DNA from 4 places in the Methyloversatilis sp. XJ19-13 genome. Region 2 is predicted to be linked to each of the others. Evidence: predicted binding sites of a transcription regulator. Region 2 holds the regulator's gene; each other region holds the start of a gene.
The links. Region 2 encodes sigma-54, which starts transcription at its own class of promoters, with help from an activator protein. Its sites were predicted from a motif close to TGGCACNNTTCCTGCT; they were not measured.
Positions count from the first base shown of each region.

Region 1 (7,590 bases), on a different contig from region 2:
CGGTGATGATCATGGTGTCGATCGGCACCTTCAGCTGGAGCTCGATCCGCAACCTGCGCGAGCACCCGGCCAGTTCCAGCGTCGTCATGCTGGCCACCACGGTCATGACCGTGCTGACGCACGATCTCGCGCAGGGCGTGCTGGTCGGCGTTCTGCTGTCCGGCTTCTTCTTCGCGCACAAGGTCGGCCGCATCCTGCACATCGCGTCGCAGACCGGCGACGAGGGGCGTCAGCGCACCTACCGCGTCAGTGGCCAGGTGTTCTTCGCTTCCGCCGACCGCTTCGTGGCCGCCTTCGACTACCGCGAAGTGATCGACCGCGTGCGCATCGACGTCAGTCGTGCGCACTTCTGGGACATCACCGCGATCAGCGCGCTCGACAAGGTGGTGATCAAGTTCCGCCGCGAAGGCACCGAGGTCGAGGTGATCGGCATGAACGAAGCCAGCGCCACGCTGGTGGACCGGTTCGCCGTGCATGACAAGGATGGCGCCGACATGCTGATGGGAGGCCATTGACCATGAACATGGACAACAAGGTGCTTGCCTGCGTCGATCAGTCGCCCTGGGCCGACCATGTCGCCGATTACGCCGCGTGGGCGGCGCGGCGGCTCGACGCGCCGCTCGAATTCCTGCACGTGATCGATCGCCACCCGGAGCGCGGCTCGGGCAAGGATCACAGCGGCAGCATCGGCGTCGGCGCCCAGGAAGCGCTGCTGACCGAACTGAGCGAACAGGACGCCGCCTTTGCCCGCACCGCGCGCGAGCAGGGGCGCGTGTTCCTGAACCGGCTGCGCGAGCGCGCAAGCGCCGAGGGTGCGGGCTGCATCGACACCCGGCAGCGTTATGGCGAACTGGAAGAAACGCTGATCGACCAGCAGCGGGACGTGCGCCTGCTGGTGATCGGCCGGCGCGGTGAATCTGCCTCATCCCAGGCCACTGCCACGCAGCGCGACCTCGGTCGCAATGTCGAGCGTGTGGTGCGTGCACTGACCCGCCCCATCCTCACCGTCACCGATGCCTTCCGCGCGCCGCAGAAGGTGCTCGTGGCCTACGACGGCGGCGGCGTCACCCGCCGCGGCATCGACATGCTGGCGACCAGTCCGCTGTTGCGCGGGCTGGACGTGCATGTGCTGATGTCCGGTCCGGAACGTCCGGGCGCACCGAAGGACATCGAGCAGGCCTGCGCCACGCTGAGCGCCGGCGGGCTGACCGCGAGTGGCCGCATCATCCCCGGCGACCCGGAACAGGTGATTGCGCAGTACGCGGCCAACGAGGGTATGGACCTGCTGGTGATGGGCGCCTGGAGCCACTCGCCGCTGCGCAGTCTGCTGTTCGGCAGCAAGACGTCCGACCTGCTGCGCTCGGCGCGCCTTCCGGTGCTGCTGTTGCGCTGATCAAGCCGGAGTGGGCACCGGCGCCGCGGGCGGCGAGCAGTGGAGTTTTTTTGGGAGCGGCGATCCACTGCCGGCCCTGCGGGCGGCGAGCAGTGCTCGCCGAAACCCCCGCTCCGCCCTCGCCGCGATCTGCACTTTGCACAACGACCATCGCGGCACTGATCGCGGCGGGGACGCCGCTCCCACAGCCCATCCCACAGCCCATCCCACAGCCGATAGCCCCGACACTGCGCCGACTCCGCGGTGGCGTCCGGGGCGCGGCGCGTGCCCCGGTTTGTGCTCAGCGGATGCCGTCGGTCGACAGCGCTTCGCGGCAGTGCTGCGGCAACACCATGTTGCGCGACGGGTCGTCGATGGCGGTGGCGCGGATGAACGGGGCTTGCGACAGCACGCCGCCGAAGATCGTGGCGAAGGCGACGTCGGCGGCGTCGCGCCCGGTGCCCAGGCGTACCAGGCCCATCGGGATGGCGGTGCCGGACGGATCGAAGATGTACCAGCGGTCGCCCAGATACACCTCGACGTAGGCGTGGAAGTCCGGCGGGCCGAGTACCGGGTCGGCGCCGTAGTCAGTGCCGGTCACGAAGCGCGCCGGAATGTTGATGGCGCGGCACAGCGCGATCATCAGGTGAGCGAAATCGCGGCAGATGCCGACGCGCTCGATCACGGTGTCGACGGCGGAGGTGCTCGAATTCGAGCTGTTCGACGTGAAGGCGACGTGGCTCAGCACCCAGTCGCGGATCGCCTGCACCCGGCTGTGACCTTGCCACATGGTGCCGAACTCGCGCGTGGCAAGCCGGATCAAGCGGTCGGACTGGCAGTAGCGGCTCGGGTAGATGTAGCCCATGACTTCGGGCGGCAGGCGGTGCACCGGCACTTCGGCCAGTTGCGCCGGCTCGGCCCAGTGATGCACCAGATCGACCGTCGCCTGGTACGAAACGGTGAGCGGTCCGGGCTCGGCGCGCAGCCGCATGTAGCGGTTGCCGGTCAGCGGATCGACGTGGATGTGCGGCTCGATCGGCTGACTCAGCGTCAGGACTTCGCCCGACACGGTCTGGCTGGCGGTTTGCGCGACATGGATGTTGAAGACGAAGTCGGCGCCCTGGAAGTCGATCTGGTAGTTCAGTTCAATCTGCAATTCGATGCGGATCATGGTGCGGGCTCCGCGGGGTAGGGTCGCGTGCGCGACCCGGGAGGTTGTCGGAAAGGGTTGCCGGAAAGGGTGGAACGCGGCGATTTGCCGGCAGCGGATATGTCACAGCACCGCCAGGAGCGAAGCATGACGCGTGCCACTGCAGGATTCAGTGCGCTGGCGAACAGTGCCCTTGATGACACGGGCACTTCCGCCCCGGCCGGCTATGCGTGCCGGCGTACATACACCGGCCCGTTCCCGGCCCACACTCCTCGTTTGCCCAACGAGGAAAGACAACAACATGAACACCAGGAACATGAAGACCGATGCGCAACTGCTGGCCGATGTGCAGGCCGAACTGAAATGGGACCCGTCGATCAAGGCTGATGACGTGAGCGTGAAGGTCAAGGACGGCGTCGTGACGCTGGGCGGCCACACGGCGACCTTTGCCGACAAGTGGCACGCCGGGTGCGCCGCTCAGCGCGTGTCTGGCGTGGCGTCGCTGGTGTCCGCCATCAAGGTCGAACTGGCAAAGGGTGAAGGCCGCGATGACACCGAAGTCGCACGCAACGCCGAGATTGCGCTGTACTGGATGGCCGGTCTGCCGAAGGGTTCGGTCAAGGTCAAGGTCGACAACGGGATGATGACGCTGCACGGCGATGTCGTCTGGGCATACCAGATCGACGCCGCCAACGCAGCCGTGAGCCGCCTGCAGGGCGTGACCGACGTCAGCAACAAACTGGTGCTGACGCCGCGTTCGTGCAACGCCACGGTGCAGTCGGACATCGCCGCCGCACTGAAGCGTTGCGCAACGGCCGGTGCCAAGCCGATCGACGTCGCCGTAACGGGTTCGCAGGCCACGCTGACCGGTCAGGTGTCGAGCGCCCCGGAACGCGATCTGGCGCGGCGCGCCGCGTGGAGCGCAGTCGGCGTGAACAAGGTGGTCGACCACATCACCATCGCCGCCTGAGCCGCATGAAGCCGCTGCGCCCGGCGGCTTCATGAGGCAGCGCCCCATGGCTGTCCGGTCCGGTCTCTCGTTGAAGGCGCAGCCCCCGCACGATGTCGGGGCCTGCGCTTTCGTCATGTCCGCTGATCCACCGCATCGCGGGTCACCTTGAAAACATCCTTGCTGGTCATCAACGCCGGTTCATCGAGCATCCGCTTCGCGCAGTTCGACCTGGCTTGCGGCGCGCAGCCTGTTCGCGGCATGCAGGGCCACATCGAAGGTCTGGGTCGCACGCCGCAACTGGTCGTCAATGACCGACAGGGCGGCTGCGTGACGCAGCGTGCGCTCCAGCCGACCGGCAATCCGGTGGCCGACCACGCCAGCGCGCTGGCGGCACTGTTCGACTGCATCGCCGGACCCGAATGGCCGGACGGACCGCATGCGGTTGCGCATCGCATCGTGCATGGCGGACCGGCCTTCGCGCGTCCCATGCGCGTCACGCCCGATGTGCTGGCGCAGTTGCAGCAATTCGTGCCGCTGGCACCGCTGCACCAGCCGCACGGCCTGGCCGCGCTGCGCGTTGCAGCGGCACGCTGGCCCGACGTGCCGCAGATCGCCTGCTTCGACACCGCCTTCCACGCCACCCGGTCGCCTGTCGAGCAGGCCTATGCACTGCCGCAGCCGCTGCGGGATGCCGGCGTCCGGCGCTACGGGTTTCACGGCCTCTCGTACGACCACATCGCCGGCGTACTGCCGCTGCATCTGGGGGCACTGGCCAGCGGGCGCGTCGTGGTGGCGCACCTGGGCAACGGTGCCAGCCTGTGTGCGATGCGCGGCCGCAGGAGCGTGGCGACCACCATGGGCATGACGCCGCTCGACGGCCTGGTGATGGGCACGCGCTGCGGACGCATCGATCCGGGCGCCGTGCTGCATCTGATACGCGGGCTGGGCATGACGCCGGATGAGGTCCAGATCCTGCTGTACGAGCACTCGGGACTGCTGGGCACCTCCGGCATTTCAGGCGACATGAGGGTGCTCGAAGCCAGCTCCGAGCCGGCGGCCCGTTTCGCCATCGATCTGTATGTCCATGCGATCACGCGCGAGCTGGGCAGCATGGTCGCGCTGCTCGGCGGCCTCGATGCACTGGTGTTCACCGCCGGCGTCGGCGAGCACAGTGCGCAGATCCGCGAACGCGTGTGCCGCGACGCGGCCTGGCTCGGCATCGAGCTGTCGGCCGGCGCCAACGACGCGGGCGAGACGCGCATCAGCACGCCGCGCAGTCGCGCATCGGCCTGGGTCATTCCAACCAACGAGGCGCGGCTGATCGCCCAGCAGGCCGCCGCACTGCTGGAGATCTGAATCCCGCGCAGCGCGTCGATGCGGGTGCGTCAGCGCACAGACCGTCCGGCGCCACCCGCGCACGCTGCACCGGACGAGTGCTGCCGGGGACATCTGACCCGGCAGGCGGAAGTGATCCAAGGGGAGCCTGCATGACGGCACTACAGCACGTGCGCGACGCCGGCCAGAGTCTCTGGCTGGACAGCATCAGCCGCAGCCTGATCGATGACGGTCGGCTGGCGCGCTATATCGACCAGTACGCCATCACCGGACTGACGTCGAATCCGGCCATCTTCGACGCCGCACTGGGTGAGGGCGGCGCCTACGACGAAGACATCCGCGCCGGTACGCGCGACGGTCTGTCCGGCGAAGCATTGTTCGCCGGTCTGGCGCTGGCCGACCTCAGGCGTGCGGCGGCGCTGCTGCGCCCCTGCTTCGACGCCAGCGGTCATGCCGACGGCTGGGTATCGATGGAGGTGTCTCCGCTGCTCGCGGCCGACAGTGCGGCCACCGTCGCCGCGGCGCGGCAGATCCATGCCGATGCCGCGTGCGCCAACCTGCTGGTGAAGATTCCGGGTACGCCGGAAGGCTTGCAGGCGATCGAGCACACCGTATTCGCCGGCATTCCGGTCAACGTGACGCTGCTGTTTTCGCGTGAGCAGTATCTGGCCGCCAATGACGCCTGCCTGCGCGGCATCGAGCGGCGCATTGCGGCCGGGCTCGATCCGAAGGTCGCCACCGTGGCATCGCTGTTCGTCAGCCGCTGGGATGTGGCGGCCAACAGCGTGATTTCGGTGTCGCTGCAGAACCGGCTCGGCATTGCGGTTGCCCGCCAGGTGTGGCGCAGCAGCGTCGCCACGCAGGGGTCGCCGCGCTGGCAGGCGGCGCTGGCGGGCGGTGCCCTGCCGCAGCGCCTGCTATGGGCGAGCACCGGCAGCAAGGATCCGGCCGTGTCCGACACCCTGTATGTCGACGCGCTGATCGCCCGCGGCAGCATCAACACCTTGCCCGAAGCCACCTTGCTGGCGTTCGCCGATCACGGCCGGCCGCAGCCCGTCATGCCGGATGACGGCGGCGACTGCGACGCGGTGATCGCGCGCATCGATGCCGCAGGTGTGAAGGTCGCATTGCTGGCAGACCGACTGCAGCGCGATGGCGTGGGGGCGTTCGCCAAGGCGTGGCGGCAATTGCTCAAGCGCATCGAAAGCCGCAGCCATCTCACGCCCCGGGTGGCCGTATCGTGACCGCCGCGCTGTTGCACCGCGCACCGCGCGAGGAAATGCTGGTCCGCATGAATGCCTGGTGGCGTGCCGCCAACTACCTGTCGGTCGGGCAGATCTATCTGCGTGCCAACCCGCTGCTCGAGCTGCCGCTGACGCGCGACCACATCAAGCCGCGACTTCTCGGCCACTGGGGCACCACGCCCGGGCTGAATTTTCTTTACGTGCATCTGAACCGGCTGATCAAGGAGCACGACCTCGACCTGATCAACATCATCGGTCCGGGGCACGGCGGGCCGGCGCTGGTCGCGTCGACCTATATGGAAGGCTCGTACAGCGAAACCTGGCCGGCGATCACGCAGGACCGCGCCGGCATGCAGGCGCTGTTCCGCCAGTTTTCGTGGCCGGGCGGCATTCCCAGTCATGTCGCGCCGGAAACGCCCGGTTCGATCCATGAGGGCGGCGAGCTGGGTTATTCGCTGGCGCACGCCTATGGCGCGGCATTCGACAATCCCGGGCTGATCGTCGCCTGCGTCATCGGCGATGGCGAGGCGGAAACCGGCGCGCTGGCCGCGAGCTGGCACTCCAACAAATTCCTGAATCCGGCGCGCGATGGCGCCGTGCTGCCCATCCTGCACCTGAATGGCTACAAGATCGCCAATCCGGCGGTGCTGGCACGCATCGGTCGTGATGAACTGGCCGAACTGCTGCGCGGCTACGGTTACACGCCGCACTTTGTGTCTGGCGACGACCCGATGACGATGCACCGCCAGATGGCGGAAACGCTGGACGCCATGCTGGCGGACATTCGCGCCATCCAGAGCGCCGCGCGCGCCGTCGATGCCCCGGTGCCGCCGCCGCGACCGCGCTGGCCGGTGCTGGTCTTCGAGTCGCCCAAGGGCTGGACCGGTCCGGCCGAGGTTGACGGCCTGCCGGTCGAAGGGACCTGGCGCGCGCATCAGGTGCCGATCGCCGATTTCAGCAAGCCGGAACACGTTCGCCAACTCGAAGACTGGCTGCGCAGCTACCGGCCGGAAGAACTGTTCGATCACACCGGCACGTTGTTCCGTGAGATTGCCAGCCTTGCGCCGTCCGGCGCGCGTCGCATGGGCGCCAACCCGCATGCCAACGGCGGCCTGCTGCGGCTGCCTCTGCGCATGCCGCCCTGGCGCGACTTCGCCGTCGTACTGCAAGCGCCCGGCGCGGTCCAGGCCAGCGCCACCCGCGTACTGGGCAGCTTTCTCGCCGAAGTGATGACCATGAATCTGTCGGCGCGCAACTTCCGCGTGTTCGGGCCGGACGAAACCGCGTCGAACCGCCTGGGCGCGGTGATCGGCGTGACAGGCAAGACCTGGATGGCAGAGCGCGAAGCGGTCGATGTCGACCTGTCGGCCGATGGCCGGGTGATGGACGTGCTGAGCGAACACCTGTGCGAAGGCTGGCTGGAAGGCTATCTGCTGACCGGCCGCCACGGCCTGTTCTCGTGCTACGAAGCGTTCATCCACATCATCGATTCGATGTTCAACCAGCACGCCAAGTGGTTGAAGGTGTGCAACGAAAT
Region 1 covers NZ_JANINH010000008.1:8,072-15,661, forward strand. Annotated here, with positions in the region: gene NMQ14_RS11860 (SulP family inorganic anion transporter) at 1-515, shown strand, start outside; gene NMQ14_RS11865 (universal stress protein) at 518-1,393, shown strand; gene NMQ14_RS11870 (transglutaminase family protein) at 1,674-2,543, opposite strand; gene NMQ14_RS11875 (BON domain-containing protein) at 2,824-3,492, shown strand; gene NMQ14_RS11880 (acetate/propionate family kinase) at 3,640-4,830, shown strand; gene NMQ14_RS11885 (transaldolase) at 4,962-6,053, shown strand; gene NMQ14_RS11890 (phosphoketolase family protein) at 6,050-7,590, shown strand, end outside.
Region 1: the regulator sigma-54 is predicted to act here: its motif matches at 2,667-2,682, upstream of NMQ14_RS11870 (transglutaminase family protein).

Region 2 (7,590 bases):
GCGCCACAGTTTCAGCATCGACCGCTCGATGCAGATCATCAACGATGCGGGTTGCGGCGTGATCGTCATGTTGCGCCGGACCGAAACCGACGCCGATCTGCGCCGATTGCTCGATGATCCGGGCGCCGCGCCGGCCGCGCGCTGGGACGCCCGTACCTTCGGCGTCGGTGCGCAGATCCTGCGCTCGCTGGACGTGCGCAAGATGCGGCTGCTGGCCAATCCGCGCAAGATTCCGAGCATGGCCGGCTTCGACCTCGAGCTGGCCGGCTACCTGACTGACTGACCGAACAAGCGAGAACCTCCATGCCGCGCTTCAATGACATTCCCGAAATCGCCGAAAATCTCGACGGCAAGGGCCTGCGCGTCGCCATTGCGATGGCCCGCTTCAATCCGGACATCGGCAGCGGCCTGCTGTCGGCCTGCTGCGCCGAATTGCGCACGCTGGGCGTGGCGCCGGCCGACACGCTGATCGTGAGCGTACCCGGCGCGCTGGAACTTCCGCTGGTACTTCAGAGGCTTGCGCTGTCCGGCAAGTACGACGCGCTGGTTGCGCTCGGTGCGGTCATCCGCGGCGAGACCTACCACTTCGAAATCGTGTCCAACGAAATGGCGCGCGGCGTGTCCGACGTGCAGCTCAAGACCGGCGTGCCGATTGCCAACGGCGTGCTGACCACCGAAGACGACGATCAGGCGCTTGCCCGCATGCACGAAAAGGGCGCCGACTGCGCCCGCGCCGCGGTCGAAATGGCCCGCCTGATCGCCACACTGACAGACTGATCCATGGACAACACCTCCTCCGACACCGGCGACATCAAGGCCGCCGACGCACCGCGCAAATCGGGCCGCCGTCTGGCCCGTGAATTCGCGGTGCAGGGCATTTACCAGTGGTTGCTGTCCGGCAACGACCTGCCGGCAATCGACGCGCACCTGAGCGAAGACGACGGCTTCACGAAGGTCGACCGCAAGTTGTTCCGCGCGCTGCTCAATGGCGCGCACGACAAGGCCGACGCACTGCGCGTCCAGTTCGGCAGTCATCTCGACCGGCCGGTCGGCGAGCTGTCGCCGGTCGAGCACGCCATCCTGCTGGTGGCGACCTTCGAGCTGGCGCACCAGATCGACACGCCGTACCGCGTCGTGATCAATGAAGCGATCGAACTGGCGAAGGATTTCGGTGGTTCGGATGGCCACAAGTTCATCAATGGCGTACTCGACAAGCTGGCGCCGCAACTGCGCGCGGTGGAAGTCGAGGCGGCACGCAACCGTCCGCGTCGGTAGTCGCTATTCAAGTGAGTCCGGTGAGCCCGGAATTCGAGCTGATACGCCGCCACTTCATCCGGCCGATGCGTGGCGATGCGCTTGGTCCGGGCGATGACTGTGCGCTGGTCGCGCCGTCGCCCGGCTGCGAACTGGCCGTCACCAGTGACATGCTGGTCAGCGGCACCCACTTCCTTCCGGATACCGATCCGCGCCGGCTTGGCTGGAAGACGCTGGCGGTCAACCTGTCCGATCTCGCCGCCATGGGGGCCACCCCGCGCTGGGTCACGCTCGCCCTGTCGCTGCCGCAGGTCGACGACGCATGGCTGGCCGCCTTGTCCGACGGATTCTTCGAGTGTGCATACCTATATGGTGTCGACCTGATCGGTGGTGACACGACGCGCGGCCCGCTGACGCTGTGCGTGACGGCATTCGGCGAAGTTGCGACCGGCAATGCGCTGCGCCGCAGCGGTGCGCGGGACGGCGACGACATCTGGGTGTCCGGCCAGCCGGGTCGGGCTGCGCTGGGGCTGGCCGACGTGCTCGGCCGCCTGCGGTTGCAGGACGCGCGTCGCAACGAATGCATCGCTGCGCTGGAAAAACCGCTGCCCCGGGTGGCTCTGGGCTGTGCCCTGCAGGGCGTTGCGAGTGCGGCCATCGACGTGTCCGACGGATTGCTGGCCGATCTGGGTCACGTGGCAGCGGCCAGCGGCCTGCATGCCGTGGTCGAGGATGCAGCCTTGCCCTGGTCCGCGCTGCAGGCCGCCTGCGATGACGAGGCGACCGTGCGCCGCGCCTTGCTGGCCGGCGGCGACGACTATGAAGTGCTGTTCTGCGCGCCGAGCAGCGCGCACGATGCGTTGCGCCAGCTGTCCGAATCCCTGTCGCTGCCGCTGACCCGCATCGGTGCGATGTGCGTCGGCCGCGCCGGCGATGTCAGCCTGATCGACGCGCAGGGTTGCGTACTGCCGGTCGCGCACCGCGGCTACGACCACTTTTCCTGAAGCGATGATCAAGACCTCCGTCCCGCCCGGCTTCCGCTTTCTGGCCCATCCGGCCCACATGCTGGCCTGCGGCTTCGGCAGCGGTCTGGTGCCGTTTGCGTCCGGCACCTGGGGCACTCTGGCGGCCTGGCCCCTGTATCTGCTGATCAAGCCGTCGTTTTCCGACGCCGCCTTCGGTGTTTTTCTGTTGATCGCCTTCATCATCGGTTCGCTCGCCTGTCAGCGCACCGGCCGCGACCTCGGCGTGCCCGACCACGGCGCCATCGTATGGGACGAAATCGTCGCCTTCTGGCTGGTGCTGTGGGTGACGCCGCCCGACTTCTTCTGGCAGCTTGCGGCCTTCTTCGCGTTCCGCCTGTTCGATATCTTCAAGCCGCCGCCGGCACGCTGGGTCGATATCCACATGAAGAACGGCTTCGGTGTCATGCTGGACGACCTGATTGCGGCCCTGTTCGCCATGGTGTCGCTGGCGCTGGGCAAGCTGCTGCTGGAGCGTTTTGCATGATGGACGAGGAATTCGCTGCGCTGTCGGACGCGGTAGGCGCCGCCTGCCGCACGTCCGGGCATGTCATCGTCAGCGCGGAATCGTGCACCGGAGGCTGGGTGGCTGAAGTGCTGACCGCCACCGCCGGCAGTTCGGGCTGGTTCGACTGCGGTTTCGTGACCTACTCGAACGCCGCCAAGCAGCGCCTGCTCGATGTGCCGGTCGAATTGCTGGCCGCGCACGGCGCAGTCAGCGAACCGGTCGCGCTGGCCATGGTGCGCGGCGCGCTGGCCCGCTCGGCTGCAACGATCGCGCTGTCGGTGACCGGCATTGCCGGTCCGGGTGGTGCGACATCGGGTAAACCGGTCGGCACGGTGTGCTTCGGCTGGGCGGTGAAGGGCGGTGTCGAGCGCAGCGAAACGCGTCATTTCGATGGTGACCGGGAAACCGTGCGCCGACTATCCGTACGTCATACACTGACTGTGCTGCTGTCTTTGCAGGCAGTACAGACCTGAAAGCACATGGCAAGAACTGTGCCATAATCGACTTAAAGCAAACGAAAGGATTCCCGCATGGACGACAGCAAGGCCAAGGCGCTCGCGGCAGCGCTGGCCCAGATTGAGAAGCAGTTCGGCAAGGGCTCGATCATGCGCATGAGCGACGGCCAGCTCGAAAACGACATCCAGGCCGTATCGACCGGTTCGCTCGGATTGGACATCGCGCTCGGAATCGGCGGTTTGCCGCGCGGGCGCGTGGTCGAAATCTACGGTCCGGAATCATCAGGCAAGACCACACTGACGCTGCAGGTCATCGCCGAAATGCAGAAGATCGGCGGCACGGCGGCCTTCATCGACGCCGAACACGCGCTCGACGTGCAGTACGCCGGCAAGCTCGGCGTCAATGTCAGCGACCTGCTGATTTCCCAGCCCGACACCGGCGAGCAGGCACTGGAAATCGTCGACATGCTGGTGCGTTCCGGCGGTGTGGACGTGATCGTCATCGACTCGGTCGCCGCGCTGACGCCGAAGGCCGAAATCGAGGGCGAAATGGGTGATTCGCTGCCCGGCCTGCAGGCCCGCCTGATGAGTCAGGCGCTGCGCAAGCTGACGGCGAGCATCAAGCGCACCAACACGATGGTCATCTTCATCAACCAGATCCGGATGAAGATCGGCGTCATGTTCGGCAACCCGGAAACCACCACGGGCGGCAATGCGCTGAAGTTCTACGCCTCGGTCCGTCTCGACATCCGCCGCATCGGCGCGATCAAGAAGGGCGAAGAAGTGATTGGCTCGGAGACCCGCGTCAAGGTGGTGAAGAACAAGGTCGCGCCGCCGTTCAAGCAGACCGAATTCGACATCCTGTACGGCGAGGGCATTTCGCGCGAAGGCGAAATCATCGAGCTGGGCGTGCTGCACAAGTTCGTCGAAAAGTCGGGCGCCTGGTATTCCTACGGCACCGAGCGCATCGGCCAGGGCAAGGACAACGTACGCGAGTTCCTGCGCGCCAATCCGGTCATGGCACGCGAGATCGAGAACAAGGTGCGCGTCGCCTGCGGCATGCCGGAAATGAGTGTCGTGGTCACCGGACGGGAAGAGGCTGCGTGAGTGCAAGCCTGCGCGAGAAGGCCCTGCGCCTGCTCGCGCGGCGTGATCACAGTCGCGCCGAACTGGTTCGAAAACTGTCGGAGGACGGCAACCAGGACGATATCTCGGCTCTGCTGACCCGTTTCGAGGAATGTGGCCTCGTTTCGGATGCACGTTTTGCGGAACAATTCGTGTCGTCACGTGCGACCCGCTTCGGTGCGCGTCGCCTGCAGCACGAACTGAAACTCCGTGGTGTGCCGGAAGATGACGCTGGTGCCGCGTTGGCATCACTGGAAGAGGATGAAACGGTCCGCGCCCGTGCCGTATGGGCGCGCAGGTTCGATGCCGCGCCGCAGGATGCAAAGGCCTGGGCGCGGCAGGCCAGATTTCTTCAATCGCGCGGTTTTTCTGCCGATAGCATACGCAAGGTACTGCGCGAACAACCCGACGACGATGACTGAAAACCGGAGTGTCAGCCGGCTCAAGGTGGAGCGGCTGCGCAAGAAATACAAATCGCGCCCGGTCGTGAAGGATGTGTCCTTCGAGGTTGGCAGCGGCGAAGTGATCGGACTGCTGGGACCGAACGGTGCCGGCAAGACGACCTGTTTCTACATGATCGTCGGCTTGGTCACGGCCGACGGCGGCGAGATCCACCTCGATGGCGAGCGGCTGACGCACTTGCCGATTCACCGGCGGGCGCATCAGGGCCTGTCGTACCTGCCGCAGGAGAATTCGGTGTTCCGCAAGCTGGACGTCGAGGAAAACATCCTCGCCATCCTGGAACTGAATGAGAAGGATGCAGGCGTGCGCGCGAAGCGGCTCGAGGAGCTGCTGGGCGAACTTGGCATTGCCCACCTTCGCAAGAGCGCGGCCGTGGCGCTGTCGGGCGGCGAGCGGCGGCGTGTCGAGATTGCCCGCGCACTGGCCACGTCGCCGCGCTTCATATTGCTGGACGAACCATTCGCCGGTGTGGACCCGATTGCAGTGATCGACATCCAGAAAACCATCCGCTTCCTGAAGGAGCGCGGCATCGGCGTGCTGATCACCGACCACAATGTGCGGGAAACGCTGGGTATCTGTGACCGGGCTTACATCATCAACGAAGGCGAGGTGCTGGCGAGCGGCCGGCCGGACGAAATCGTGTATAACGAAAGTGTCAGGAAGGTCTATCTGGGCGAGCATTTCCGCCTGTAGCCCGCCGAAATTTGCACACCATGAAGCAGTCGCTGCAACTCAAACTTTCCCAGCATCTTGCGCTGACACCGCAGCTGCAACAGTCGATCCGGCTATTGCAGCTGTCGACCATCGAATTCAATCAGGAAATCGAACGTTTCCTCGATGAGAATCCGATGCTCGAGCGTGACGAGCCCGATGCCACCGCCAGCTTCCAGCCGCCGCCCGAGAGCGTGACCGAGGTGCGTGACGCGCCGCAGGAAAGCACCCAGGCCAGCGCAGACGAGCGTGCCCCGGAGGGCACGGGCAGTGCCGACATGGACGAATGGTCGGGCGAAGGCGGCAATTACGGGACGCGCAGTGGTGGCGACGATGACGACGGCGACTACCAGGACGTGCAGGCGGCAGGCACATCACTGAGGGACCACCTGTGCGGCCAGCTTGCGCTGTCGCAGATGAGCGAGCGCGACCGCTATCTGATCCGCCTGCTGATCGAAGCGCTCGATGATGACGGCTACCTGAACCAGGGTCTGGACGAACTGGTCGAGCTGCTGCCGGAAGAGGCCGATATCGACCTCGACGACCTGTCGATCGCGCTGCGCCAGTTGCAGAACTTCGACCCGCCCGGCGTGGCGGCGCGTGACCCGCGCGAATGCCTGCTGATGCAGCTCAACTTTCTGGCGACCGACGAAGTGTCGACGCTCGCACGCGTCATCATCGACCAGCACATCGATCTGCTGGCCGCACGCGACTTCGCCAAGATCCGCCGCGCAGTGGGTTGCGACGAAGAACTGCTGCGTGCCGCACAGACCCTGATCCGTTCGCTCAATCCGCGTCCGGGCGCCCAGTTTGCGCCGATCGATGCGCGATACATCGTGCCCGATGTGGTGGTGCGCAAGGTGCGCGGCCAATGGACGGCATTGCTCAATCCGGATGCCATGCCGCGTCTGCGCATCAACCGGCTGTATGCGGAAATCCTGCAGGGCCAGCGCGGCAGCGGCCTGTCCGGCCAGCTGCAGGAGGCCAAGTGGCTGATCAAGAATGTCCAGCAGCGCTTCGACACCATCCTGCGTGTATCGCAGGCCATCGTCGAGCGCCAGCGCCAGTTCTTCGAATTCGGCGAAGTCGCGATGCGGCCGCTCACGCTGCGCGAGATCGCAGAGACGCTCGAACTGCATGAATCGACCATTTCCCGCGTGACGTCGCAGAAGTACATGGCGACGACGCGCGGTCTGTTCGAACTGAAATATTTTTTCGGCAGCCATGTGGCAACCGAAAGCGGCGGGGCCTGCTCAGCCACCGCAATCCGCGCACTCATCCGCCAGTTGGTGGGTGCCGAGGATGCCAAACGTCCGTTGTCGGACTCGCGTATCGCGGAAATACTGGGTCAGCAGGGCATCGTGGTTGCGCGGCGCACCATCGCCAAATACCGCGAATCGCTCAACATCCCGCCGGTCAGCGTGCGCAAGGCGATCTAACGCGTTCAATGATGAACGCCCGGATCGTCCCGCATATTCCGTCCCGCAACGACAGGAGGCAGCATGAACCTCACCATCACCGGCCATCATCTTGAAGTGACACAGCCGATCCGCGACTACATCGAGTCGAAGCTCGAACGCGTGATCCGCCATTTCGACCACGTAACAAGCGTTTCCGTGATTCTGACAGTCGAAAAGTTGCGACAGAAGGCGGAAGTCACGTTGCACGTGCGAGGCCGCGACATCTTTGTCGAAGCGGAAAGTGAAGACATGTACGCCACCCTTGACAACCTGATGGACAAACTCGATCGCCAGGTGCTCAAACACAAGGAAAAATCGAACGAGCACACGCGCGAGTCGGTCAAGCACCAAGCGGCAGAATGACACGATTGCTGCCTGTCACGAGCGTATAATCCTACGTCTTGTTGCAGTGCAATCAACTTCACGGCGCGGTTTCCGTTAATCCGGTGATCGCGCCCGCCGCGTGTTCGGAGTAGCCCCTGACATGACGCTCATCGCCAAGCTGTTGCCCGTTTCGAATGTCTGTATCGGCCTTGAGGCCAGCAGCAAGAAACGTGTGTTCGAACAGGCCGGCCTGCTGTTCGAGAACCACC
Region 2 covers NZ_JANINH010000003.1:184,988-192,577, forward strand. Annotated here, with positions in the region: gene ribBA (bifunctional 3,4-dihydroxy-2-butanone-4-phosphate synthase/GTP cyclohydrolase II) at 1-283, shown strand, start outside; gene ribH (6,7-dimethyl-8-ribityllumazine synthase) at 304-777, shown strand; gene nusB (transcription antitermination factor NusB) at 781-1,275, shown strand; gene thiL (thiamine-phosphate kinase) at 1,296-2,258, shown strand; gene NMQ14_RS05495 (phosphatidylglycerophosphatase A) at 2,317-2,763, shown strand; gene NMQ14_RS05500 (CinA family protein) at 2,763-3,257, shown strand; gene recA (recombinase RecA) at 3,315-4,346, shown strand; gene recX (recombination regulator RecX) at 4,343-4,786, shown strand; gene lptB (LPS export ABC transporter ATP-binding protein) at 4,779-5,519, shown strand; gene NMQ14_RS05520 (RNA polymerase factor sigma-54) at 5,540-6,976, shown strand; gene hpf (ribosome hibernation-promoting factor, HPF/YfiA family) at 7,040-7,360, shown strand; gene ptsN (PTS IIA-like nitrogen regulatory protein PtsN) at 7,482-7,590, shown strand, end outside.

Region 3 (7,590 bases), on a different contig from region 2:
TGACATCGCAGGTCGCCGCCGCTTCGCGCAGCGCGGCGCGCGTGGCGTCGAGCCGGTCCGGCACGATGCCCAGATCGAGCACTTCGCAGCCCAGCGCCTCGCACAGCGCGCGCAGCAGGTAGCGGTTCGAGTTGTAGATGGCGCCCGGCGGCAGCGGCTGGCCCGGCATGACCAGTTCGTCGCCGGTGGAAAACAGCGCGACGCGCGGCCGACGCACCACCGGCAGGTCGGCCAGCCCGACCGACGCGGCCAGGCCGACTTCCTGCGCACGCAGCCGGCTGCCGGCCGCCAGCACCGTATCGCCGCTGCGGATGTCTTCGCCGGTGCGGCGTATCCATGCGCCGGTCTTCGGTATCTCGTCGAAGCACACCCCGGCATCGGTGGTGCGCGTGGCTTCCTGCATCACGATGGCGTCGGCACCCGCGGGCACAGGCGCGCCGGTGAAGATGCGCGCACAGGTGCGGGGCGCCAGCGGCGCACCGACGTGTCCGGCCGGAATGCGCTGGCTGACCGGCAGGCAATCGCCGACCGATTCGAGGTCGGCCACGCGCACCGCGTAGCCATCCATGCTGCTGTTGTCGTGCGGCGGAACCGTGATGGCCGACCGCTGATCGCGTGCCAGCACACGACCGGCCGCATGGAAGGTGCTGACCGTTTCGGTGTCGCCGATCGGGCGCGCGGCATCGAGCAGGCGCGCGAGTGCGGCGTCGAGCGTAAGCATTTCGTTCATCGGAACCCCTGGTGCGTGAGGATGAAGACGGCGATGGCGTCCACATCGTTCAGGTCGAGCCGCGGCAGCGGAAGTTCCATCGGCACATCGGTCGCGACCGCGACCACATGCGGATTGTCCGGATACATCAGCGGCCGGTCGTGCGACGGACGATGGATTTCCAGCTTGGGAATCGGCGAGGCCTTGAAACCTTCCACCAGCACCAGATCGCACGGGCTCAGCGCCGCGATCTGTTCATCGAGCGACGGCTCGTCGCGACCGCGCAGTTCGTGCATCAGCACCCAGCGGTTGTTGGAGGTGAGCAGCACTTCGGTGCAGCCGGCCTCGCGCAGGCGAAAGGAATCCTTGCCCGGGCGGTCGATGTCGAACCCGGCATGCGCATGCTTGATCAGCGAAACGGTCAGCCCCTCCAGCACGAAATGCGGGATGAGCTGTTCGATCAGCGTGGTCTTGCCGGAGCCGCTGTAGCCGGCAAATCCGAAAACTTTCATGGGCTGGGCGGTGCGGGAAAACCGTGATTATCGCCCAGGCGACCGCGCACGCGCACGGCGGCCGCTTCGCCTGTCACGGTTTGCCGCAAACGGCACAGATTGACCCGGCACTTCGCCCTGGCAGGCGAGGGCAGCTCCGACACCTACGTCGTCGACGATGTCGCGCAGCTTCGCGGAGATGGAGCGGGGATGTTGGGCATCGCTGCGCTCACCCCAACCTACGGACTCCGCGCGCCGTTGTAGGTTGGGGTGAGCCAAAGGCGATGCCCAACACGCACCCGCCGCACCCCGCACCCGCCCCGCAGGTTGGGGTGAGCGCAGCGACGCCCGGCACACGCCGGGTCAGGCCGCCTTCTTCACCTGCTTCTGATACAGGAATTCCAGCAGCGCGGCGCGGTACTCGACGAAGTCGTGGTCATGCGCCAGTTTCAACCGGTCGCGCGGACGGGCCAGCTTCACTTCGAGGATTTCGCCGATGGTGGCCGCCGGGCCGTTGGTCATCATGACGATGCGGTCGGACAGCAGCACCGCCTCATCGACGTCGTGCGTCACCATGACGACGGTCGCACCGGTCTTTTCCATGACACCGTTCAGCTCGTCCTGCAGGCTGGCGCGCGTCAGTGCGTCGAGCGCGCCGAAGGGCTCGTCCATCAGCAGGATCTTCGGCTCCATCGCGAAGGCGCGGGCGATGCCGACGCGCTGCTTCATGCCGCCGGAAATTTCATGCGGCAGCTTGTCCAGCGCGTGGTCCATATGCACCATTTCGAGCGCCGCCTCGGCGCGCGCCTTCAGCTTGCCCTTGCCTTCCTTCTTGCCGAACACGCGCTCGACCGCCAGCAGCACGTTTTCGCGGCAGGTCAGCCAGGGCAGCAGCGAGTGGTTCTGGAACACGACGGCGCGTTCCGGGCCCGGGCCGGCGATTTCGCGACCGTCGCAGAACAGGTTGCCGCTGGTCGGCAGCGTGAGCCCGGCGATCAAGTTCAGCAGCGTCGACTTGCCACAGCCGGAGTGGCCGATCAGCGTGACGAATTCGCCCTCGGCGATGGTGAGGTCGATGTCGCGCAGTGCGACGAACTTGCCTTTCTTGGTATCGAAGGACATGCCGGCGTTTTCCACCTTGACGATGACTTTGCTCATGGGAATCTCCTGAATCCGCGATCAGCTGTTGCCGTACGAGAAACGGCGGGCGAGCAGCAGCAGGCACTGTTCGAGCAGCAGGCCGACGATGCCGATGACGAAGATGGCGATGATGATGTGCTCGACCTTCAGGTTGTTCCATTCGTCCCACACCCAGAAGCCGATACCCACGCCGCCGGTCAGCATTTCGGCGGCGACGATGACCAGCCAGGCGGTGCCGATGGACAGGCGGATGCCGGTCAGCATGTACGGCAGCACCGACGGGAACAGGATCTTCGTGACGATCTTCCATTCGCTCAGATCGAGCACGCGCGCCACGTTCATGTAGTCCTGCGGCACGCGCTGAACGCCCACCGCAGTGTTGATGATCATCGGCCAGATCGAGCAGATGAAGATGGTCCACGTCGCAGCCGGATCGGCCTGCTTGAACACCAGCAGACCGATCGGCAGCCAGGCGAGCGGGCTGACCGGACGCAGCAGGGAAATGATCGGATCGAGCATGGCGTTCATGAAGGCGAAGCGGCCGATGATGAAGCCCAGCGGAATGCCGATCAGGGCGGCGAAGCCGAAGCCGATGCCGACGCGCTGCAGTGACGACAGCACGTTCCAGCCGATGCCCAGATCGTTCGGCCCGTTGTTGTAGAACGGGTCGGCGAACAGCACCTTGGCCGCTTCCCACACCGGCAGCGGCCCGGGGATGCTGCCGCCGGAGCCCGCCAGCAGCGCCCACACGGCGATCAGCAACACCATGCCGGCGATCGGCGGAAACACCGCCTTGAAAATGCTCAGCAGGATTTCCGACATCGGCGTGCGCGGCTCGCGCGGCGCTGCGGCCACAACGGGAGGCGCGACCGGCACGGCTTCGTTCGCGGCGCGCACTGGCGCGGCGGCGGAGCCCGAAGTCATCGGAACCACCTTGTCACTGGTAATGATTGCTGCACTCATGATTGACTCCTTTCGGTACCGGAGGACGCGGGGCGAACCCCGCGTCCGAACCATCAAGCGGCGTTGACCTTGAAGCTGCCTGCATACTTCTGCGGGTCCTTGCCGTCCCAGGTGACACCGTCGATCAGCTTGTGCGAACGCATGTCGCTCTTGGGCAGCGGCGCGCCGGCGGCCGTCGCGGCCTGCTTGTAGATGTCGATGCGATTGATCGCCTTGGCAACGGCCAGATAGTCCGGGTCGCTTTTCAGCAGGCCCCAGCGCTTGTGCTGGGTCAGGAACCACATGCCGTCCGACAGGTAGGGGAAATTCACCGCGCCGTCGTTGAAGAACTTCATCGCGTTCTTGTCATCCCAGCTCTTGCCCAGGCCGTTCGAATAGCGACCCAACATGCGTTCCAGGATGACATCCATGTCGGTGTTGATGTAGGACTTGGTTGCCACGACTTCTGCCGTCTTGCGCCGATTGGCGAGCGAGGCGTCAATCCACTTGCCCGCTTCGAGGACCGCGGCCGTCATGGCGCGCGCCGTGTTCGGGTACTTGCTGACCCATTCGGCGGTGGTGCCGAGCACCTTCTCCGGATGATCTGTCCAGATGTCCTGCGTCGTCACCGACGTGAAGCCGATCTTGTCGATGATGGCGCGGTTGTTCCACGGCTCGCCGACGCAGAAACCGTCCATGTTGCCGACACGCATGTTGGCGACCATCTGCGGTGGCGGAACGGTGATGACCTTGACATCCTTCATCGGATTGATGTCGTGCGCGGCCAGCCAGTAATACAGCCACATGGCATGGGTGCCGGTCGGGAAGGTCTGCGCGAATGTGTAGTCGCCCGGCTTGCTGGTCAGCAGCTTCTTCAGGCTGGTGCCATCGGTGACGCCCTGATCCTTCAGCTTGTTGGCGAGCGTGATGGCCTGGCCGTTGTTGTTAAGGCTCATCAGCACGGCCATGTCCTTCTTCGGGCCACCGATGCCCAGATGCACGCCATATACGAGGCCGTAGAGCACGTGCGCTGCATCGAGTTCGCCGTTGACCAGCTTGTCGCGCACCGCCGCCCACGATGCCTCCTTGGACGGGATGATCTTTATGCCGTACTTTTCGTCGAACTTCTCCACCGCCGCCATCACGACGCTCGAACAATCGGTCAGCGGAATGAAGCCGATGCGCACTTCCTTCTTCTCGGGTGCGTCCGAACCGGCAGCCCATGCTCCCGAACGCACGCCGGGCGGCACCATGCTCATGAGCGCTGCTCCTGCGCCGAGTGCCACGCCCTGCCTGAGGAAGCTGCGACGCTTGTCTGTGGTTTCGATGTTGCTTGGGGCCTGCGCGCTGTCTGCCTGTTTCGGATGGTCAGCCATCGTGTTCTCCGTCGGTTCATGTTTCGGTTCCAGAATGAAAAAGGGGCGTACATCCGCAGCGGTGAAAGCCGAGCCGGATGGACGCCCCTGTCCCTGTCGGAGGCTTTCGAGCCTCGCTGGCCGCAACGTCGTTGTTGCGCCTTGAACATCTCTTAGCATGCAGCGTGCCAGTGTGCTTCACCGCATCCATCCAGCTGTTTTTCAAAGGTTTTGCATGTTCAGACTGACGGTACTGCGCGCGCTGCCTTATCAGGCTGCACTTGTGCGGTGCAACAGCCCGACGCCGCGCACCACGACGAACAGCGGTGATCGGCAGCGACGCCGGCAAAAGTCGGGACAGGGAGCCGCCGACAGCCGGTGCAGCGGCGGATGTGACCGGCGCAGGATCAGCCAAGCAGTCGGGCGGTCGCGAGCAGGTCTTCGGATACGGCTGCGATGGTCTTGCCGCGCTCCATCGCCAGCTTGCGCAGCGTGTGGTACGCGGCGTCTTCGTCAATGCCGCGCAGCTTCATCAGCACGCCCTTGGCACGGTCGATGGTGATGCGGTCGGACAGCTTCTGCCGCGCCTCGTCGCGCGCGCGCCGCAGTTCCTGGTGTTCCTCGAACTGCGCCAGCGCCACATCGATGATGGGCTTGATGCGCTTGGCTTCCAGCCCGTCGACCACATAGGCCGACACGCCGGCCTTCATGGCCCGACGGATGGTCTTGCTGTCCGATTCGTTGGCGAACACGATGACCGGACGCGGCTTCTCGCGGTCCATCGCGGCCATGTGTTCCAGCGTGTCGCGCGAGGGCGAATCGGTCTGGATCAGGATGACATCGGGCTTGAGCTCTTCGACCTTGAGATGCAGATCGTAGGCGCTCGACAGGACCGCGGCCACCTGATAACCGGCGCAGGCGAGCCCGGCACAGATTTCCGCTGCGCGCTTGCGCGATTCATCGACCACCAGAACATTGAGGACAGCCATGGAGCGGGATTCGGGATTCGGGTTGACCCTGGCATGCAATCGCTGTGCCAACGCGCCTGAGCGGCCGACGCGGTCGGTCGTATCCAGGCGCATGCGCCGTCCGGCGCGGATTTCATTCCAGATTGATCACCATCAGCGATACGTCGTCGTGCGCCGATGCCCCGTCCAGATGCATGTCGAGCGCCTTGCGCACCGCATCGTGGCGTTGCGTGGGCAGGGTGTCGCGCAATACCGCTTCGATGCGATGGTTGCCGAACGCCTCGCCGCCGGGTGACTGCGCCTCGAGCAGTCCGTCCGAACACAGCACGAGCTGGTCGCCCGGGGTCCAGCGGAAATGGCGCGGCGGTACATTGACCGGATCGTCGGCATCGATGCCCAGCGGCAGGTTGGCTGACCCGAAACGCTCTTTCACCACGCCCTGCTTGTTCAGCCACAGGACGTCCGGCGTGCCGCCGACCCACAGTTCGCCGAAGCCATCTCCCAGCCTGAGCATACTGGCCGCGACAAAGCGGCCGACCGGCAGCGACGACATCAGATGCCGGTTGATTTCACCCGCCATCAGGCCGAGCGACAGGTTCTTCGCCGCCATGCCGAAAAACACCTGCAGCACCGGCAGCACACTGATCGCTGCTGCCAGTCCGTGACCGGTGGCGTCGGCCAGCAGCGTGTACAGCGCACCGGAATGAGAGCGCGACACGGCAACGATGTCGCCTGAGAACTGCGTCGTGGGAGTCACCGAATAGCGTACCCGCGAGTCGGCGACAGTCTTGCCCTTTACCTGGCGATCAATGACGGAACGCGCAAATTCGATCTCCGCTTCCTGCTCGGCGCGGTAGTTGTTCATGTCGGCCTGCAGTGCCAGCTGACGCGCGCAGCCAGCCAGCTTGGCCGCAAGGATCGCACGCCGGATCGGCTTGCTCAGGTAGTCGTCGGCACCCGCCGCCAGGCCGGCAATCATGTCTTCATCGTCGGCACGCGCCGACAGCAGCAGGATGGGCAGCCAGGTACCGGCACACAGGCGACGCAGTTCCCGCGTGGCCTGCAGGCCATCCATGCCGGGCATGACGACGTCCATCAGCACGATGTCGGGGCGAACGCTGCGAAAGACCTGCAGCGCAGCGGCGCCGTCCGTCGCCTCGATGCAGCGATAGCCGAGCCGACGCACCAGCGCACTGACCGTTGCGCGGCCGATCAGGGTGTCATCAACGACCAGCACCGTCATCGGTCTCACGGGCTGCTGATCGACGATTGGCGCCAGGCCTTCCGCAGTGACTTGCGTAATGCTCATTGCACGTCCACCGCTGCGCTGACCACATTGCCGGACCCGCTGTATTCGAGCCGCGTGAAAGAAAGTTGGCGCGCCATTGCGATGCCACGGCCGTTCGGATCGAAGGCGCGCTCCGGATCGAAGTCGAGATAACGCGTGTAGTCGAAACCCCGACCTTCATCGCTGACCGTGAAGCGCACTTCCGTTGCCGAACGTTCGACCGTCAGGCGCGCCCGCTTGCCCGCGTTCTGCGGCAACAAAAGGCGGCGCTCGACCTCTTCCTGCCAGCGGTCTTCCAGACGCAGGCGCGACTTTTCGGCGTAGGTGATGCCCAGATTGCCGTGCTCGACCGCATTGATCAGCAGCTCGCTCAGGCCCATCACGATGTTTTCCGGTTGCGGCGCCGCCAGCGACGCCAGCGTCGACAACTCGGTCGCTTGCTGAAGCGTGGCGAACTCGAACTCCGCGCGGGTGAGCACGCACATGGCGCGGCGCATGTCTTCGACCTGCAACTGGAATTCGCGCGTGCGACGTACTTCGTCGAGTGCAGACTTGACGATGGCAAGCAGTGCGTCCGGCTCGTACGGCTTGGTGAGGTAATAGCGCGCGCCCGCTTCGAGCCCTTCGCGTACCTGGTCCGGCGTCGCGGCGGCTGTCTGCAATATGACCGGCATACCCCGCAGGCGCGGCGTGCGCT
Region 3 covers NZ_JANINH010000012.1:52,125-59,714, reverse strand. Annotated here, with positions in the region: gene glp (gephyrin-like molybdotransferase Glp) at 1-730, opposite strand, end outside; gene mobB (molybdopterin-guanine dinucleotide biosynthesis protein B) at 727-1,221, opposite strand; gene NMQ14_RS14880 (ABC transporter ATP-binding protein) at 1,564-2,358, opposite strand; gene ntrB (nitrate ABC transporter permease) at 2,380-3,303, opposite strand; gene NMQ14_RS14870 (CmpA/NrtA family ABC transporter substrate-binding protein) at 3,357-4,658, opposite strand; gene NMQ14_RS14865 (ANTAR domain-containing response regulator) at 5,045-5,626, opposite strand; gene NMQ14_RS14860 (SpoIIE family protein phosphatase) at 5,739-6,914, opposite strand; gene NMQ14_RS14855 (response regulator) at 6,911-7,590, opposite strand, start outside.
Region 3: the regulator sigma-54 is predicted to act here: its motif matches at 4,813-4,828, upstream of NMQ14_RS14870 (CmpA/NrtA family ABC transporter substrate-binding protein).

Region 4 (7,590 bases), on a different contig from region 2:
AGGCCTCGGTTCCGTCAGGCATGGCCAGCGCGAACCAGCCACTGCCCTTGACGGCGACGTCGTAGGCGCCACCGGTCTGCTGCAGCGGGCCGGGCGTGAAGTCGTTCTTGACGCTGGCATCCACCACGAACGCGCGCGACGCAAACGCTTCGGTCTGCACCGGCACGGCGCGCAGCCGGTGCTCTTCGGCGCGATAGCCGGTACTCGACGCGTTCGCGAGATTCTGCGCGACTGACGCCTGACGCTCCAGCGTCCATTTCGCGCCGCTCATCGCGGTATAGATCATGCGGTCCATGGTGTGTCCTCAGCGGCGGTCAGCGCAGGTTGACGAGGGTCTGCATGATCTGGTCCTGCGTCTTGATCGACTGCGCATTGGCCTGATAGGCGCGCTGCTGCGTGATCATGTTCACCAGTTCGGCGGTGAGATCGACGTTCGAGTCTTCCACCGCGGCGGGCTGCAGGCCGCCACGGTTGCCTGAGCCCGGCGCTCCGATGGCAGGCGGACCGGAGAAGGACGTTTCTGCCCAGCCATTGCTGCCGAGTTGGGTCATGCCGTCCGGATTCTGGAATGTCGCCATGACGACCTGGCCCAGATTGCGCGACTGCCCGTTGGTGTAGCGCCCCTGCAGCACGCCTTCCGGCGACACGCTGATACCGGACAGGCGGCCGGAGGCGAAGCCGTCCTGCGCCACGGCGTTGACGCTGAAGGCGGAGCCGAACTGGGTCGAACCGGTCAGGTCGAGATCGAACGCCAGAGGACTGGTTGCACCGGTGGTTATGGCGAAAGACTGAGGCAGCGTGGTCGGACCGACAAGCCCGCCATTGGAATTGAAGGTGACAGCCGTGGCCGCGGTCGGCGCGCCGCCATCTAGCGACGTGTGCATGTTCCACTGGTTCGGCGTCGCGGTCTTCACGAAGTACAGCGACATGATGTGCGAGTTGCCCAACGAGTCATACGACGTTAGCGAAGTCGAGTAGGAGAAGCTGGTGGTGTCGGTCGGCGAGAACACGGGATTGACCGGCACGGACAGACGCGAGTCGAGGTTGACCGCGAGGTCGGCTTCGACCGTGGAACGTGGCTCGCCGCCGCTCAGTGCGGTGTCGATACGCAGATCGATCGGCGCCGTCACGACGATGTTGTCGTCGGCATCGACGCCGTAACCTGTCAGGCGGTAGCCCGTGGCATTCACGATGTAGCCGTTCTTGTCCACTGAGAACTGACCGTTGCGTGTGTAAAGCACGGAACCGTTGTCGCTCATGCGGAAGAAGCCGTCGCCATTGATCGCAAGGTCGAGCGGATTGCTCGTCACGGTGATGTTGCCCTGACTGAACTGCTGGGCAACACCATTTACCGTGGCGCCGATGCCGATCTGCGATTTTCCGCCACCACCGAGGGTCGATGCATACAGGTCAGAAAACTGGGCGGTGGATTGCTTGAAGCCCACGGTGGTCGAATTCGCCACGTTGTTGCTGATGGCGTCGAGCGCCTTGGACGCGATGTTCAGTCCGGAAAGTCCTTGCTGAAAGGCCATGATTCAACTCCCGATCAGTAGATCTGCTTGATGTCGTTCATCGAGACCAGCGACTGCTGGCCTACATTCAGGCGGGTCTGGCCGCCGCTGCGCTCCACGCTTTGCACCACGGCAAGTTCGAGCGGCGTGGTGACCAGCTTCTGCGTGCCCTGGATAGCGCTCACAGTGAAGGAGTACTTGCCATCCTCAGCAACTGCCGTGCCAGCCATGTCGGTACCGTCCCAGACGAACTGCGTGATGCCTGCGTCGCGTGCGTCCAGATTGATTTCCTTCACCAGCACGCCATTGGCACCCTTGACCGATACCGTGACGCGATCGGCCGGCGACGTCAGCTCGATGCCGCCCATCGACTTTCCGTTTACCAGTTCCAGCGCCGATCCTTCGACCAGAACCGCATGGCCGACCAGCGCCGCGGCCTGCAGATGCTGCGAATCGGCAGAACTGCTGGTGAGCTTTTCCAGCGTGCTGTTGAGCTTGCTGATGCCATCCACCGTGCTGATCTGGGCCAGCTGAGAGGTGACCTGTGCGTTGTCCATCGGATTGAGCGGATCCTGCATCTTGAGCTGCGTCGTCAGCAGCATCAGGAAGCGGTTCTGGGCCGCGTCGATTTCCGAAGTCGCCTTGGTCTGCGTCGTGTTCAGCGAGCTGTAGATGTCTGCCGCCGAGGTATTGCCGGTCGAATTGACTGCCATGACGATTCCCTTACTGTCCGATGGAGAGGGTCTTGAGCATCAGCTGCTTCGCGGTATTCATCATTTCCGCGTTGGTCTGATACGAGCGGGAGGCGGAAATCATGTTCACCATCTCTTCCACCACGTTGACGTTGGGCATCTGTACATAACCCTCCTTGTTCGCCGCCGGATTGGTCGGGTCGTAGGTGGTGCGCAACGGCGCTGCGCTTTCGACGATCTGCGTCACGCGCACGCCATTGGCTTCGCCGCCTTCGCTGATCGGACGCACTTCGAACACCACCTGCTTGGCGCGATAGGGCTGGCCATTGGCCGAGGTCACCGAATCCGCATTGGCCAGGTTGCTGGACACCGTGTTCAGGCGAACCGACTGGGCGGTGAGCGCGGAACCTGCGATGCCGAATACGTTGAACATGTTTCCCATGATCAGTCTCCTTACTGGCCTTGTATGGCGTTCTGCATCGTGCGCAGGCGACCGTTGATGAAGGTGAGCAGCGCCTCGTACTGCACGGTGTTCTCGGCGAAGGCGGCACGCTCGACGTCCATGTCCACCGTGTTGCCGTCGAGGCTGGACTGCGTTTCGGTGCGGTACTTCAGCGAAGCGTCCATCGACGCGTCACCCTTGGCTTCGATATGCCGCGCCGACGTGCGCGCAAGCTCGACCGGGCCACCGAGACGTCCACCCATCGCGGCTTCCAGCGCGCCGCGAAAATCGACGTCGCGCGCCTTGAAGTGCGGTGTATCGGCGTTGGCGATGTTGGCGGCCAGCGTTTGCTGGCGGGACGCCCGCACGCCGAGGGCGGCTTGCGGAAGGTCGAGCAGTTTGTCGAGAGGGTTCGGCATGATGGGTATCCCATTGCAGCTATCGTGCCAGCCACTCTATGACCCGATTGCCGGTCTGGATCGGCAAAAAAGGACGGTTGCTGCCCCGCCTTTCAAGGCTATCTGCCGCCCGGAAGCGGCAAACCTTGCCGCTTCCGGGCTCCGTGAATCGCCGCAAACCCAATGCTGGAAAGGGTTTTAGGGCCGGCAAGCCCGGATTGCGGCAACGACCGGTCGACAAACCGGAACAAGGCGGTGCTTTCCGCCCTATTTGCGTCATCGCAACGCAGGCTCGGGTGGTGCAATGGAAACCTTGCCAAGGAGCCCGCCATGATCCGTCGTCTGCTGATCCCCTCATTTATTGCCCTGTGCAGCGCCGCACTGGCCGCGCCGCCCGTGGCGCCGGCCAGTGACCAGCTGCGGCTTGCAGTGGGCGACTTCCTGCAGCAGCAGACGGCCGGGTTGCCGGGTCAGGCCAGTTTCGAGGTGGGGCAGATAGACGCACGGCTGGCGCTGGAAAGCTGCGCCGCTCACGAGGTATTCCTGCCGACCGGCAGCCGCGCGTGGGGTCGCGTGCAGGTCGGTGTGCGCTGCATTGCCGGCGCCGGCTGGACGATCTACGTGCCGGCGCGGGTCAAGGTCAGCGGCGACTATCTGGTCGCTGCGCGCGCGCTCGGTCGCGGCCAGATCATTGCCGACGGAGATTTCGGCTTCATGCGCGGCGAGCTGACCGAACTGCCACCCAATATGGTCAGTGATCCGCAGCAGGTGATCGGCCAGACGGTCAATGCCGCCATTGGCGCAGGCCAGCCGCTGCGCGCAGACTGGCTGCGCGCTCCGGTCGCGGTGCAGCAGGGCCAGCAGGTGAAACTGTTCGCGCGCGGTAACGGATTTGCGATCAGTCACGACGGCCGCGCGCTTGCCAGCGCACAGCAGGGCCAGATGGTGCAGGTGCGCACCGGGCGCGGCCAGGTCGTCAGCGGCGTCGCGCGCCCGGGCGGTCAGGTGGAGGTTGTCTATTGAGACAATCCGCCCGACACCAACAGGTCGGTCGCCACCGGCCCCGCCGCTTGGTATATTCATGAGCCTGCCGCCGTGTAGGACGGCTCCCTACAAAAAGTCCTAAAGTTTTGTAGCGGTGCCGTCGTAATACGAGTCGAACGTCTTATGAAAGGGTTCATCGTGAAAATCGACGGAACTGGAAAACCGCTTGCACCGACGGCAACTTCGGCTACCAAGAGCAGTTCGGCGAACAATTCGACGACTGCAACTTCATCTGCCGCCGCACCCGGCGCGCAGGTCGACATTTCGGGCACGTCCTCGCGACTGCGAGAACTTGAAGCGTCTGTCGCCAATGTACCGGTGGTCGACAGCGCACGCGTCGACGAGATCAAGCAGGCCATCGCAGATGGCCGCTTCAAGGTCAATGCGGACCGCGTGGCCGACAGCCTGATCGAAAGTGTGCGTCAGATGTTGAACACACGCCCGGCAGCCTGATGGCCGCAACCGAGCCGGCTGCTCAGACCGCAGCCAGGTTGGCCGCACTGATGACCGAGGAAGCGGTGACCTTGCGCACCGCCCTTGGCCATTTGCACGCCGAACGCCGCGCACTCGAAGCGGGCGAAGTCGATACGCTCGCCGTGCTTGCCGCCCGCAAATCCGAAGCGTATGGACGCTTGGCGCAACTGGGTGACGCACGGACTGCGCTGCTGGCCCGCGCCGGCAGCAAGCCGGGGTGTGACGACATCGAAGCGCTGTTCCAGAGCGCTCCCGACTGGGCTGCGTGCAGGCAGCCCTTCACGGAACTTGTTGCGCTTGCCCGGGAAGCCCACGACCTGAATCAGGCCAACGGCGTGCTCATCCGCGCGCAGATGAAGTCCAGCCAGCAGGCGCTTGCGGTGCTGATGTCGGCATCGGAACAGGCATCGACTTATGGGCCGGACGGCCAGTCGATGGCGCGCAGCACCAGCCGTTCGCTCGGTAGCGCCTGATTTTCTCGCGTAACAGACTGCGCCCGCGGCGATGGCCTGCGGGCTTTGGCGTTTCCGTTCCGGCTAGAGCTTCGGGAAACTCGATCCCAGGCTGCCTTCCGGTACATCGGCCGGCCCCGAAGGCGTCTGACCCGGCGCGGTGACGCGATCAGTAGAGTAGGTTTCGATGCGGATCGACACCCGGCGGTTCTTCGCCCGCCCTTCTTCGGTCGCGTTGTCGGCCAATGGCCGCTGGTCGGCCAGACCGGCTGCGGTCAGCCGGGTCGACAGGATGCCCTCGTCGGCGAATACCCGCGTCACGGCGCCCGCACGAACCGCCGACAGTTCCCAGTTGGAACCCAGCCTGCCGCCGGCCGGGACATTGTCGGTGTGCCCTTCGATCACCAGCGGGAAATCGGTGTAGAGCAGAACGCGCGCGATCGCGCCGATGATGTCCTGCGCAGCCGGCTCGAGCACGCTTTCGCCCGGGCCGAACAGGAACTTCGCGTCGAGATCCACCGTAATGCCCAATGCGCCCTGGGTGACGCTGGCCAGCCCTTCACGGGTCAGTGCAGACAACGCCTGCTGGATGTCCTTCGCCGCCTTGTCCGCCCGCTCGCGCCGCTCCTGCGCTTTCTGCGCCGCGCGATGGGCACGCAGTTCATCGATCTCGACCTGCATGCGGGCACTCTGGTCGGTCGCCGGCAATTCGATCAGCCGCACGCCCTCGCGCGCCGCGAAGGCGCTGTTCAGCGACTGACTCAGCGTGCGGTATTTGCCGTCATTGACCTGCGAAATTGCGTACATCACGACGAAGAACGCAAACAGCAGGGTCACCAGATCGGCATACGAAATGAGCCAGCGGTCGTGGTTCTCGTCCGAATCCGGCACATAGCGACGCTTGCGCACAGTCCGCCGGCCCACTCAACCGGGTACCGGCGCAATGTAGCCGAGCAATCGGCTTTCGATGATGCGCGGGTTGTCGCCGTTGGCGATGCCGGCCAGACCGTCGACGAACATTTCGCGCAGGCTGATCAGCTGGGTGACATGCATCTGCAGCTTGCGCCCGATCGGCAGGAAGATCAGGTTCGCACTCCCCACACCGTAGATCGTCGCCACGAAGGCGGTGGCGATACCGGCGCCGAGCCGCGCAGGATCTCCCAGGTTCTCCATCACGTGAATCAGGCCCAGCACCGCGCCCAGAATGCCTATCGTCGGTGCGTAGCCAGCAGCGGCGTCCCATACGCGGGCAGCCTGGCGCAGCGTGGTTTCGTAGGTCGTGATCTCGACCTCCATGACCTCGCGCAGGCGTTCCGAATCGGCGCCATCGACCAGCAACTGCACGCCCTTGCGGAAAAACGGATCAGGTTCGCTGCCGATGTGCTTTTCCAGCACCAGGATGCCTTCGCGTCGCGAAAGCGTGGCCCAGCCGACCAGTTTGCGGATCATGTCGTCGGGTACCGCTGCCGGTGCAGAAAACGCCCAGCCGCCCATGCGCATGCCACGCATGAAAATGGGAAAGCGGGTCTGCAGCATGGTCGCGCCCAGCGTTCCCCCGAGAACGATGACCAGCGCGGCCGGCTGGAACAGCGATGACAGGCTGCCCCCTTCGAGCACCTGGCCCGCCATGATGGCGGCGATGCCCAGAGCCAGACCGACGATGCTGAGACGATCGACACGCATGGGATATCGGGCCGGCGCGCTCAGGTACGCGCCGAGATGCGGCTGCGCAGGCGCGCGATGGCCTGACTGTGCAACTGGCAAACTCGCGATTCCGAAACTCCGAGGATTTCTCCGATCTCGCGCAGGTTCAGGTCTTCTTCGTAGTACAGGCCCATGACGGTCTTTTCGCGATCCGGCAGGTCGCCGATGGCGCGCACCAGAACATCGCGCATGTTCTTGTCGAGCAGCCGGGCGAGCGGATCGAGATCTTCGGTGCCGACGCTGTGACGATCCAGATAATCGTCGTCGTCACCGTTGGTGAAATCTTCGAAGTAGACGAGCTGGTAGCCACGCGCTTCCTGCAGCATCTTCTGGTACTCGCCCAGCGGCATGCCGAGCGATTCGGCCAGTTCGCCTTCGGTCGGCTGACGGCCCTTGGCCTGCTCCAGCGTGGTGATGGCGGTTTCGATGCGGCGCATGTCGCGCCGCAGGCTGCGCGGCAGCCAGTCGTTCTCGCGCAGGCCGTCGAGCATGGCACCGCGGATGCGCTGTACGGCATACGTTTCGAACTGCGCGCCCAGCCCTTCTTCATAGCGGTTCATCGCATCAAGCAGCCCGAGCATGCCGTTCTGGATGATGTCTTCGACCTGCACGCTGGCCGGCAACTTGGCCATCAGGTGGTAGGCGATGCGCTTGACCAGCGGCGCATAGTGCTTGGCGAGCTGGTCGCGGTCCAGTGTTCCGGATGCGGTATACATAGGTTGTCCTCTGCTTCGGCCGGCTGCGCGATCAGGCTACGCGTGCCGAAAGCCCATCTGGCAGTCCGGCCGGATCGCCTGACTGGGTGTCGTTGTGCGGCATCAACATACCGGGTTTTTCCGTCTCGCGGGTCACGAAGAGCTTTTCGGCAAGATC
Region 4 covers NZ_JANINH010000014.1:18,338-25,927, reverse strand. Annotated here, with positions in the region: gene flgF (flagellar basal-body rod protein FlgF) at 1-295, opposite strand, end outside; gene flgE (flagellar hook protein FlgE) at 315-1,532, opposite strand; gene NMQ14_RS15815 (flagellar hook assembly protein FlgD) at 1,547-2,224, opposite strand; gene flgC (flagellar basal body rod protein FlgC) at 2,235-2,636, opposite strand; gene flgB (flagellar basal body rod protein FlgB) at 2,657-3,064, opposite strand; gene flgA (flagellar basal body P-ring formation chaperone FlgA) at 3,374-4,066, shown strand; gene flgM (flagellar biosynthesis anti-sigma factor FlgM) at 4,226-4,540, shown strand; gene NMQ14_RS15790 (flagella synthesis protein FlgN) at 4,540-5,034, shown strand; gene NMQ14_RS15785 (flagellar motor protein MotB) at 5,098-5,937, opposite strand; gene NMQ14_RS15780 (flagellar motor protein) at 5,938-6,696, opposite strand; gene NMQ14_RS15775 (RNA polymerase sigma factor FliA) at 6,717-7,433, opposite strand; gene NMQ14_RS15770 (hypothetical protein) at 7,465-7,590, opposite strand, start outside.
Region 4: the regulator sigma-54 is predicted to act here: its motif matches at 3,079-3,094, upstream of flgB (flagellar basal body rod protein FlgB).